DNA from 2 places in the Stenotrophomonas sp. YJH_SMC_138 genome. Region 2 is predicted to be linked to the other one. Evidence: riboswitches for the same ligand, from Rfam matches in the RefSeq annotation. Region 2 holds a riboswitch; the other holds the start of a gene.
The links. A riboswitch is a leader RNA that binds a small molecule or an ion and turns the genes downstream of it on or off. The one in region 2 is predicted to bind glycine.
Positions count from the first base shown of each region.

Region 1: it holds a riboswitch for glycine, as region 2 does, so the genes downstream of both, gcvP (aminomethyl-transferring glycine dehydrogenase) here and AC5P7I_RS03815 (trimeric intracellular cation channel family protein) in region 2, are expected to answer to the same signal.

Region 1 covers NZ_JCAFTB010000001.1:125,458-130,291, reverse strand. The annotation lists gene gcvP (aminomethyl-transferring glycine dehydrogenase) at 1-2,051, opposite strand, end outside; glycine riboswitch at 2,114-2,216, opposite strand; gene AC5P7I_RS00610 (multidrug effflux MFS transporter) at 2,516-3,742, shown strand; gene AC5P7I_RS00605 (siderophore-interacting protein) at 3,883-4,776, shown strand.
Region 2 covers NZ_JCAFTB010000001.1:864,472-869,305, reverse strand. The annotation lists gene AC5P7I_RS03820 (3-deoxy-7-phosphoheptulonate synthase) at 288-1,361, shown strand; gene AC5P7I_RS03815 (trimeric intracellular cation channel family protein) at 1,624-2,241, opposite strand; glycine riboswitch at 2,324-2,429, opposite strand; glycine riboswitch at 2,443-2,532, opposite strand; gene AC5P7I_RS03810 (GIY-YIG nuclease family protein) at 2,573-2,836, shown strand; gene AC5P7I_RS03805 (nuclear transport factor 2 family protein) at 2,981-3,412, shown strand; gene AC5P7I_RS03800 (hypothetical protein) at 3,416-3,871, shown strand; gene imm9 (Imm9 family immunity protein) at 4,122-4,598, shown strand.

The DNA.
Region 1 (4,834 bases), 740 kb from region 2:
CCGACCAGGGCATTCATGTTGGCACCGTCGGTGTACACCTGGCCGCCGTGCTTGTGGATGATCTCGCAGATCTCCACCACCTCTTCCTCGAACACGCCGTGCGTGGACGGGTAGGTCATCATGATCGCGGCCAGGCGGTCGCTGTACTTCTCGGCGTTGAGGCGGATGTCCTCGACGTCGACGTTGCCGTTGGCATCGGTCTTGGTCACCACCACCTTCATGCCGCACATCTGCGCCGAGGCCGGGTTGGTGCCGTGCGCCGAATCCGGGATCAGGCAGATGTCGCGGTGGCCTTCGCCGCGCGAGCGGTGGTAGGCGCGGATCGCCAGCAGGCCGGCGTACTCGCCCTGCGCGCCGGAGTTCGGCTGCAGGCTGACCGCGTCATAGCCGGTGCATTCGACCAGCATCGCTTCCAGCGTGTCGATGAGTTCCTTGTAGCCCAGCGCCTGGTCGGCCGGCACCAGCGGGTGGATCTGCGAGAACTCCGGCCAGGTCACCGGGATCATCTCGGCGGTGGCGTTGAGCTTCATGGTGCACGAGCCCAGCGGGATCATCGTGCGGTCCATCGCCAGGTCCTTGTCGGCCAGCGAGCGCAGGTAGCGCAGCAGTTCGTGCTCGCTGTGGTGGGTGTTGAACACCGGATGGGTCAGGAACGCGGACTGGCGCAGCAGGCCGGCCGGCAGTGCGTCGGCGGTGCTGGCATCCAGCGCATCGATGTCGGCCTGCGCGCCGAACACGGCGGCCAGCGCGACCACGTCGCCGCGGGTGGCGGTCTCGTCCAGGCTGATGCCGACCGAGTCGCTGTCGATCGCACGCAGGTTGTAACCGGCGGCGCGGGCCTTGGCGTGAATCTCATCGGCATGCACGCCGGTGATGTGCAGCGTATCGAAGAAGTCGCCACCGACCTGCACGCCGGCCTCGCGCAGCGCGGCGGCCAGGATCGAGGCCAGGCGGTGGGTACGCCGGGCGATGCGGGTCAGGCCTTCCGGGCCGTGGTACACGGCATACATCGAGGCCATCACCGCCAGCAGCACCTGTGCGGTACAGATGTTGGAGGTGGCCTTCTCGCGGCGGATGTGCTGCTCGCGGGTCTGCAGGGTCAGGCGGTAGGCCGGGTTGCCCTGGGCATCGACCGAGACGCCGATCAGGCGGCCCGGCATCGAGCGCTTGTAGGCGTCGCGGCAGGCCATGAATGCGGCGTGCGGGCCGCCGAAGCCGAACGGCACGCCGAAACGCTGGCTGTTGCCGACCACGATGTCCGCACCCCATTCGCCCGGGGCGGCCAGCAGGGTCAGCGCCAGCAGGTCGGTGGCCACGGCCACCAGGCCGCCGCGCGCGTGCACGGCCTCGACCAGCGCCTTGTAGTCGCCGATCTGGCCGAAGGTGTCCGGGTACTGCAGCAGCAGGCCGAAGGCTTCTGCTTCCAGTGCCTCGGCCGGGGTGCCGACGCGCAGCACGATGCCCATGGGCTCGGCGCGGGTGCGCAGCAGTTCCAGGGTCTGCGGGTGCACGGCGTCGTGCACGAAGAAGGTGTCCGATTTCGACTTGGCCGAACGCTTGGCCAGGGTCATCGCTTCAGCTGCGGCGGTGGCTTCGTCCAGCAGCGAGGCGTTGGCGATTTCCATGCCGGTGAGGTCGGCGCACAGGGTCTGGAAGTTGATCAGCGCTTCCATGCGGCCCTGCGAGATCTCGGCCTGGTACGGGGTGTAGGCGGTGTACCAGGCCGGGTTTTCCAGGATGTTGCGCAGGATCACGTTCGGCGTGTGGGTACCGTAGTAGCCCTGGCCGATGAAGCTGCGCAGCACGGTGTTCTTGTCGGCGATCGCACGGATCTTCGCCAGTGCCTGCACTTCGGTCATCGATTCCGGCAGTGCCAGCGGCGCCGGCGACTTGATCTTGGCCGGTACGATGGCATCGGTCATCGCATCCAGCGACGCGTGGCCGACGACGTCGAGCATCTGCGCGATCTCGGCATCGTTGGGGCCGATGTGGCGCTCGACGAACGCATTGTGGTGCTCGAGCTCACGCAGGGAAGGGGTGTTCTGGGACATGGCGAAGGATCCGTCAGGAAAGGGCACACGCACGGGCACAAGCCGCCGGTCGGCGGTCTGCGGGGCGCCCCTCTGTCCTTTTGCCTGAGAGTTTGGAAGCGCGGAAAACCGCGGCTTCGTGCCCCTTCGGCGCCGGATCGAACCGGTCTCTCCAGAGTTGTGTTACGGGTGGTATCGGGCCTGAGCGATTACGGGCGTTGCGCCTTCGGCAGCGGTGTTCCGCTTCTCCCACCGTGTTGCCTGCCGATTATAGCCCGTTGCGGGCGCGCCAGCCGCCTGCGGGCCCGGCCGCGGCGCCTGAATGGCCGATGGCCCGCCCGTGCGTTTTGTGCACTGCTGCATGGCATCAGGCGCAATCCCCACCTATGATGGGCGGATACCCGAATTCATCTGGCGCCGTCCCTGCTGCAGGGGACTGGCGCCCGCCGTGCGTGCCGCGCATGGCCCTGCCGGACGCCTTCTCCATGACCGCCGCTGTTGCTCCTTCCACCCGCCGCATGGCCCTGCTGCTCGCCGGCCTGGCCATGTTCGGTCCGTTCTCGATCGACACCATCTTCCCCGCGTTCCCGCAGCTGGCCCAGCGCCTGGCGGTGGACGAGGTGGCGGTGCAGCAGACCATCAGCGTGTACCTGCTGTTCTACGGCCTGATGAGCCTGGCACACGGCCCGCTGTCCGATGCCTGGGGCCGCAAGCGGGTGATCCTCGGCGGCCTGGTGGTGTTCGTCGGCGCCTCGGTCGGCTGTGCGCTGTCCACCGATCTGACCACGCTGCTGGGGTTCCGCGCCCTGCAGGGCCTGTCCGCAGGCGTCGGCATGATCGTCGGCCGCGCGGTGATCCGCGACCTGTACCACGGTCACGACGCGCAGCGGCTGATGAGCCAGGTGTCGATGCTGTTCGGCATCGCCCCGGCGATCGCGCCGATCATCGGTGGCTGGATCCTGCTCAGCGGTGCTGGCTGGCCGCTGATCTTCTGGTTCCTGGTGGTGTTCGCACTGGTTCTGCTGGCGGCCACCGCCCGCTACCTGCCGGAGACCCATCCGCTCGAAGCGCGCGTTCCGTTGTCGCCGCGGGTGCTGATGCGTGATTACGTGCGCATCGGTTTCAATCCGCGCTTCCTGCGCCTGGCGCTGGCCGGCAGCATCGGTTTCGGTGGCATCTTCCTGTACATCTCCTCGGCACCGGTGTTCGTGATGCAGCACCTGCACCTGGGCGAGGGCGGTTTCGCCTGGCTGTTCATCCCCACCATCGGCGGCATGACCACCGGCTCGTTCCTGTCCGGGCGCATGGCCGGGCACACCACGCCCACCCGCCAGGTATCCATTGGTTTCGGCCTGTGCGCGCTGTCGGTGCTGCTGAACGTCGGCTACGTGGCGCTGGCGCCGCAGTTCGTGCTGCCGTGGGCGGTGCTGCCGATCTTCCTGGGTGGCATGGGCATGGCGCTGATCTTCCCGATCCTGGCGCTGGCGGTGCTGGACATGTACCCGCACCAGCGCGGCCTGGCCTCGTCGCTGCAGGCCTTCGTGCAGCTGATGATCAGCACCGTGGTGGCCGGCGTGGTGTCGCCGCTGCTCAGCGCCAGCCCGCTGCACCTGGCGTTGGGCCAGGCCGGGTTCTTCGGCGCCGGCTTCGTGTTCTGGTACTGGGAACACCGGCGCGAACGCGCGGCGCAGGCAGCCTGCACGGGTCACTGAGCAGCGCGCAGGGGTAGGGCGGGCCGTGGCGCCCGCAACGCTTGCGGCGGGAAACCGCCGGACTAGGCTGGGCACTCCAGCCAGCCGGTGCACAGGTGCACGACAGCCAGCCGATCCACTGTCGTTGCATGAGGTTCCCCATGGCTGCGCAGCAGACCTACCGCCTGTTCGAGGTGGCGCTGAAGGAGCGCCGCGTTCTTTCCCCTTCCCTGGACCGCATGGTGTTCACCGGTGCCGACGTGGCGCGGATGACGACCGGAGGGCCGGACCAGCGCATCAAGGTGTTCTTCCCCTTGCCCGGCCAGGAGGCGCCGCAGGTCCCCAGCGGCGAGGACTGGTACCCACGCTATCGGGCCCTGCCGGACGATCAGCGCCCGCCGATGCGCACCTACACCCTCCGCCAGCTGCGTGCAGAGCAGGGCGAGGTCGATGTTGATTTCGTGCTGCATGGCGAGACCGGGCCGGCCTCGCGATGGGCCATCCATGCACGGCCGGGCGACCGCGTGGTGCTGCTGGCCCCGGATGCCGACTGCGCCGACAGCAGCGAGGGCTGGGAATGGAAGCCGCCGGCCGGCGTTGGCCAGGTGCTGCTGGTGGCTGACGAGACCGCGCTGCCGGCAGTGGCCGGCATTCTTGAGGAACTGGCGGCCAGGGTGGATCCGCCGCGTACGCTGGCCCTGCTGGAAGTGGCGCAGGCCGGTGATGCGGTTCGCCTGAAGGCGCCGGCCACGGCCGAGCTGGTCTGGTTGCCGCGCGGGCGGGCGGCGTACGGGGCGCCTCTGTTGCAGGCGGTGCAGGCGCGCCTGGCCGCCTCGAGCGTGGTCGCTGGCGAAGAACTGGAAGAGATCGACGTCGACGCGCAGATCCTCTGGGAACAGGCCGATGCCAGCGTGGCCGGGCCGCTGTATGCCTGGGTGGCAGGCGAGGCGGGAGCGGTGATGGCGATCCGTCGCCATCTGGTCCGCGAGTGCGGGCTGGACCGCCGCACGATCACCTTCATGGGTTACTGGCGGCACGGGAAAGTGTTGGACTGAGGGGGTGTGAAGCGGTGTGGCGGGCGGGGTGCGCTATCCTTGCGCCCCCCTCGCAGCG
Region 2 (4,834 bases):
TGCGTGGCTGCTGCCGCGTGGGCAGCGCCGGCGCGCGCCTCGCTGAACCGCACCCGCGGTTGCGGATGAAACATTTTGCACTGCGCAAAAGCTGTGCTATCAATACACCCCATGAACGCAGCCGCCACCCGCTTTTACTGGTATTACTTTCCGAAGCCACTGGCGGAGGAAGGACTGCGCTCACCCTGAAGAAAGCTTCAGACGCATTCCCGAAAGCCGCCAGCGAACCTGGCGGCTTTTTTCATGCCGCCACGCTGGGGACCCCAACGTTCCGGAGATCTCCTGCAATGCCCCCGCACACCGACGACCTGCGCATCCGCACCATCGAACCGCTGACACCGCCTGCCCAGCTGCTGGCGATGCTGCCCTGTGACGATGAAGCCTCCGACACCGTCAGCGCCTCGCGCGCGGCCCTGCACCAGATCCTGCACGGCCGTGACGACCGCCTGGCAGTGGTGGTGGGCCCGTGCTCGATCCACGACCCGAAGGCCGCCATCGAATACGCCCAGCGCCTGAAGCCGCTGCGCGACGCGCTGGCCGGCGAACTGGAAATCGTCATGCGTGTGTACTTCGAGAAGCCGCGCACCACGGTGGGCTGGAAGGGCCTGATCAACGACCCGGACCTGGACGGCAGCTTCAGGATCGACAAGGGCCTGCGCATTGCCCGCGGCCTGCTGCGCGACATCAACAAGCTCGGCCTGCCGGCCGGTGTCGAATTCCTCGATGTGATCTCGCCGCAGTACATCGCCGACCTGGTGGCGTGGGGCGCGATCGGCGCGCGTACCACCGAAAGCCAGGTGCATCGTGAGCTGGCTTCGGGGCTGTCGTGCCCGGTCGGCTTCAAGAACGGCACCGATGGCAACGTCAAGATCGCCGCTGACGCGGTGGGTGCGGCGTCCAACCCGCATCACTTCCTGTCGGTCACCAAGCAGGGCGGCACCGCCATCGTGTCGACCACCGGCAATCCGGATTGCCATGTGATCCTGCGTGGCGGCAAGCAGCCGAACTACGACGCCGGCAGCGTCGCCGACGCCTGCCAGGTGCTGGCCAAGGCCAAGCTGCCGACGCGCCTGATGATCGACGCCAGCCACGCCAACAGCCTGAAGAACCCCGAGAACCAGCCGAAGGTGATCGAGGACATTGCTGTTCAGCTGGAAGACGGCGAACAGCGCATCGTTGGCGTGATGATCGAGAGCCATCTGGTCGGTGGCCGCCAGGAACTGGTGGAAGGCCAGCCGCTGGTTTACGGGCAGAGCATCACCGATGGCTGCATCGACTGGGACACCACCGTGACGGTGCTGGAGCGTCTGGCTGCGGCCGTGCGCGCCCGTCGCGACGTGAAGGTGTCCGAAGCAGCCTGATCGAAGCCGCCTGAGTGCGGCACGTGTGTGGATGGCGGCCAGCGCCTGCGGGGGTGCGGCCGCGATCAGGGCCGGTCGGAGTTGGAGGCCGGCCCATCTGCACCGGCGATGCGCCTGGCGCTGCGCATGAGCGACAGCGCCAGGTACATCGCCGGGGTGGTGATACCGCTTCCTGTAGCGTCGAGCCGTGCCCGACCTGCGCGCGAAGCGCGTTGGTTTCCTGCAAAGAGCAGTCGAGCATGGCTCGACTTTACGAAGAGGCTCAATGCACTTCGTCGTGGTAGACGAACTTCGGCATTTCCCAGCGGTAGTGGATCGCCAGCAGGCGCAACGCGAAGCCGCCGCCAAGGCAGCACAGGATTGCGGTGGCATCGGCCACGCCCCAGTGCAGCAGCAACAGATAGGCCGCGCCGGTCAGCAGCGCGATGATCGCGTACAGCTCCTTCTGGAAGATGAGTGGCACCTCGTTGCAGAGGATGTCGCGCAGCACCCCGCCGAACGCGCCGGTCAGCATGCCGGCGATCAGCACGATCGGCATCGCATGGCCGGCCTCGCGCGCGATCGAGCAGCCGATCAGGGTGAAGGCGATCAGGCCCAGCCCGTCGAGCACCAGGAAGGTGCGGCGGAAGTGGTGCATCCAGCGCGCCACCCAGGTGGCGATCAGCGCCGCGCACACGGTGAAGCCCAGGTACTCGGGGTGCTTCACCCAGCCCAGCGGGTAGTGGCCGAGCAGGATGTCGCGCAGTGAACCACCCCCGAGGGCGGTGACGCAGGCGATCATGACCACGCCGAACAGGTCCATGCGGCGGCGGCCGGCGGACAGTGCGCCGGTCATGGCTTCGGCGGAAATGGCGATCAGGTAGATGATGGACAGCAGCATGGGACAGGCTCCGGGCGCGGTGGGGCCGGCCATGCGCGACCACCGCCACTGCCTGCGCAATGACGGGATGACGATGACCGGTGCCGCTCCCGCTGTCCTTTTGCCTGAGAGTTCAGCGGCATGGGCCGCGTGCCCCTTCGGCGGATCGCCCCGAGCATGCCCGGTGACCTCTCTCCAGCTCGGCGAGTCGAATGCATGGTTGGTGGGATTCCAGCCCACCGGCCTGAGCGATCATGGGAGCCTGCGCCTTCGGCGGGCGCCAGCGCGGCGCCTCTCTCCTGCATTCGGTCGCCAGTATATCCGCTGCAGTGCAGCACGGCATAATCCAGGCATGGCCCCATCCCTCCGCCCGTGGTTCCTGTACCTGCTCGAATGCCGCGATGGCAGCTATTACGCCGGCATCAGCACCGATGTGGAGGCGCGTTTCGCCGCCCACCAGGCCGGCAAGGGCGCGCGCTACACCCGGGCCCGGCCGCCGCTGCGCGTGCTGGCCGTGCGCGAATACCCGGACCGGGCCGCCGCCTCGCGGGCCGAGTGGCAACTCAAGCAGCAGCCCCGCGAACGCAAGCTGGCCTGGCTGCAGGCGCTTTTGTAGAGCCGAGCCCAGGCTCGGCTGTTGTTCCATCTGCCCGATGCGGGAGCCGAGCATGGGCTCGGCTCTACAGTAGATCCACGTCATGCGTGGATGGGCCATTCGGCCCATGCGATGATCCGCCCGCGCCCAGAGCTGGAGACCCGGATGTCCACGATTGCCCTGCTGTTCGCGCTTTCCGCAGCAACGAGCCCTGCCGCCGACCCCGCCACGATCGCGGCCATCGAAGCCACCTGCCACGACTACGTCGATGGCCAGCTGGAGGCCGACCCGCAGCGCGTCGCCCGTTCGCTGCACCCGGACCTGGCCAAGCGCGCGGTCCTCGGTGATACGCCAGACGAGCGCCTGGGCCTGCGCCGGATGTCGAAGGAAGAGCTAGTCTCGCTGACGAAACAGGGCGCGCTGAAGACCCCGAAGGATCAATGGGATCGCCGCTGCACGGTGCTGGACGTGACCGGCAACGCGGCCTCGGTGCGGCTGGAAACCCCGTGGTTCGTCGACTACTTCCACATGGGGCGTTTCGACCAGCGCTGGGTCATCGTCAACGCACTGTGGTACCCGAAACCGAAGGCGCACTGAGCGATGCGTGCCGCCGGCAACGCATGGATCTCCGTCGTCGTGCTGGTCGCCGGCATCGCGCTGCTGCCTGGCCTGCTGTATCTGCTCGGGCTGGCATTGGTGGACGGTCGGCCGAAGCCGGCCGACCGCGCGCCCAGTGGCGTGGCTGCGTGCAGCGGTGAGCCACGGGCGGGATACCAGCCGATGAACCCCTGGCGCTTCACCGCCCAGTTCTTCGACAAGGACGGGATGAAGAACAAGGTGCCTGAAGTGGAGCGGGAGGCCTTCTGGATTGCCCGGCGCCACCTGTGGCGGCAACCGCAGCGCGGCATGCTGCGCTGGCATCTCAGCAGCACCGCGTTGGCGATCTGGATCACCCGGCATTGGAGTGCCGCGCAGATTGCCGACACCGCGAGGAAGGAGGACTTCTGCCGGACCTGGTCGAAACGGCGGGTGCCCGGTGGCCCGATGAACCGGTAGACCCACGCGGTATGTGAATGGTCCTACTCTCCGCTACGCGTGTCGTATACGGCACTAAAGTAAATTCGTAGCACGAAACCTCTCGTTTCCCGCTGAGCAACTTTTCTGGAAGTCGCGACTGCGAAAAACCATCTTATCCCAGACGCCCGGCTTGATTTCATCCCGGTCTGTGGTCAGGCACAGTGGGTGGAATAGTTGCCACGAAAGTTGCATTGCGGAAGGCTGATGCCATCAGACAGACAGCACACTCATGGAAAAGCAGATCAGATGCATTGTGTCGAGCGAATCTCCTGGTGTCAGCAGAACGCTCGATATCTTTGAAATCAACCGTATGTTGGACGGCTACCTGCAGACGAAGATCGATCAAGTGAATGTTGCGGATCTGGGAGGTTGGCGATTGCTGATGTACGTCGTCATCCGGAACACCGATTCCATTGGAGTCTTCAAACGCACGAGGCGATACCCCTCCGACATGGAGTTCTTGGTCAGTATTTCGATTCCGGTTCCCAGTATCGAGGTCGTGGGGTACGGCCTGCCCGACCATGCCATGTATGGACTAGGCTTCTTCCATCCCGTGAATGAGCCGAAGTCCCACGTCATCAATCCGCAGTTTGCAGACTACGAAGGGCTGCAGGAGTACTTCGTGGGTAGCGCTGAGCGTGCTATCGACATGGCATTTGAGTTGGGCTTCAAGTGCAGCGGAAAAGTGATTCGATACGTTGCTTGACGAGAGCGGCGGGAAGCACAACAACCATTCCTGACTGCGGCTTCTCAAAAATGCAGGAGGCCTGACGCATGGATGAAGATGGGGGATGTGCGGGTGCTCATCCACGCATGGCGTGGATCTTATCTCTTGCCGATCTGGCACCTTGGGGGCCGAGAGCCCGGCGTGGGCGACCGTGTGGATCCAGGTCTTGCGACCGAGAAGTAGCTTGGGTCCCCACGCCGGATTCTCCCTGAACC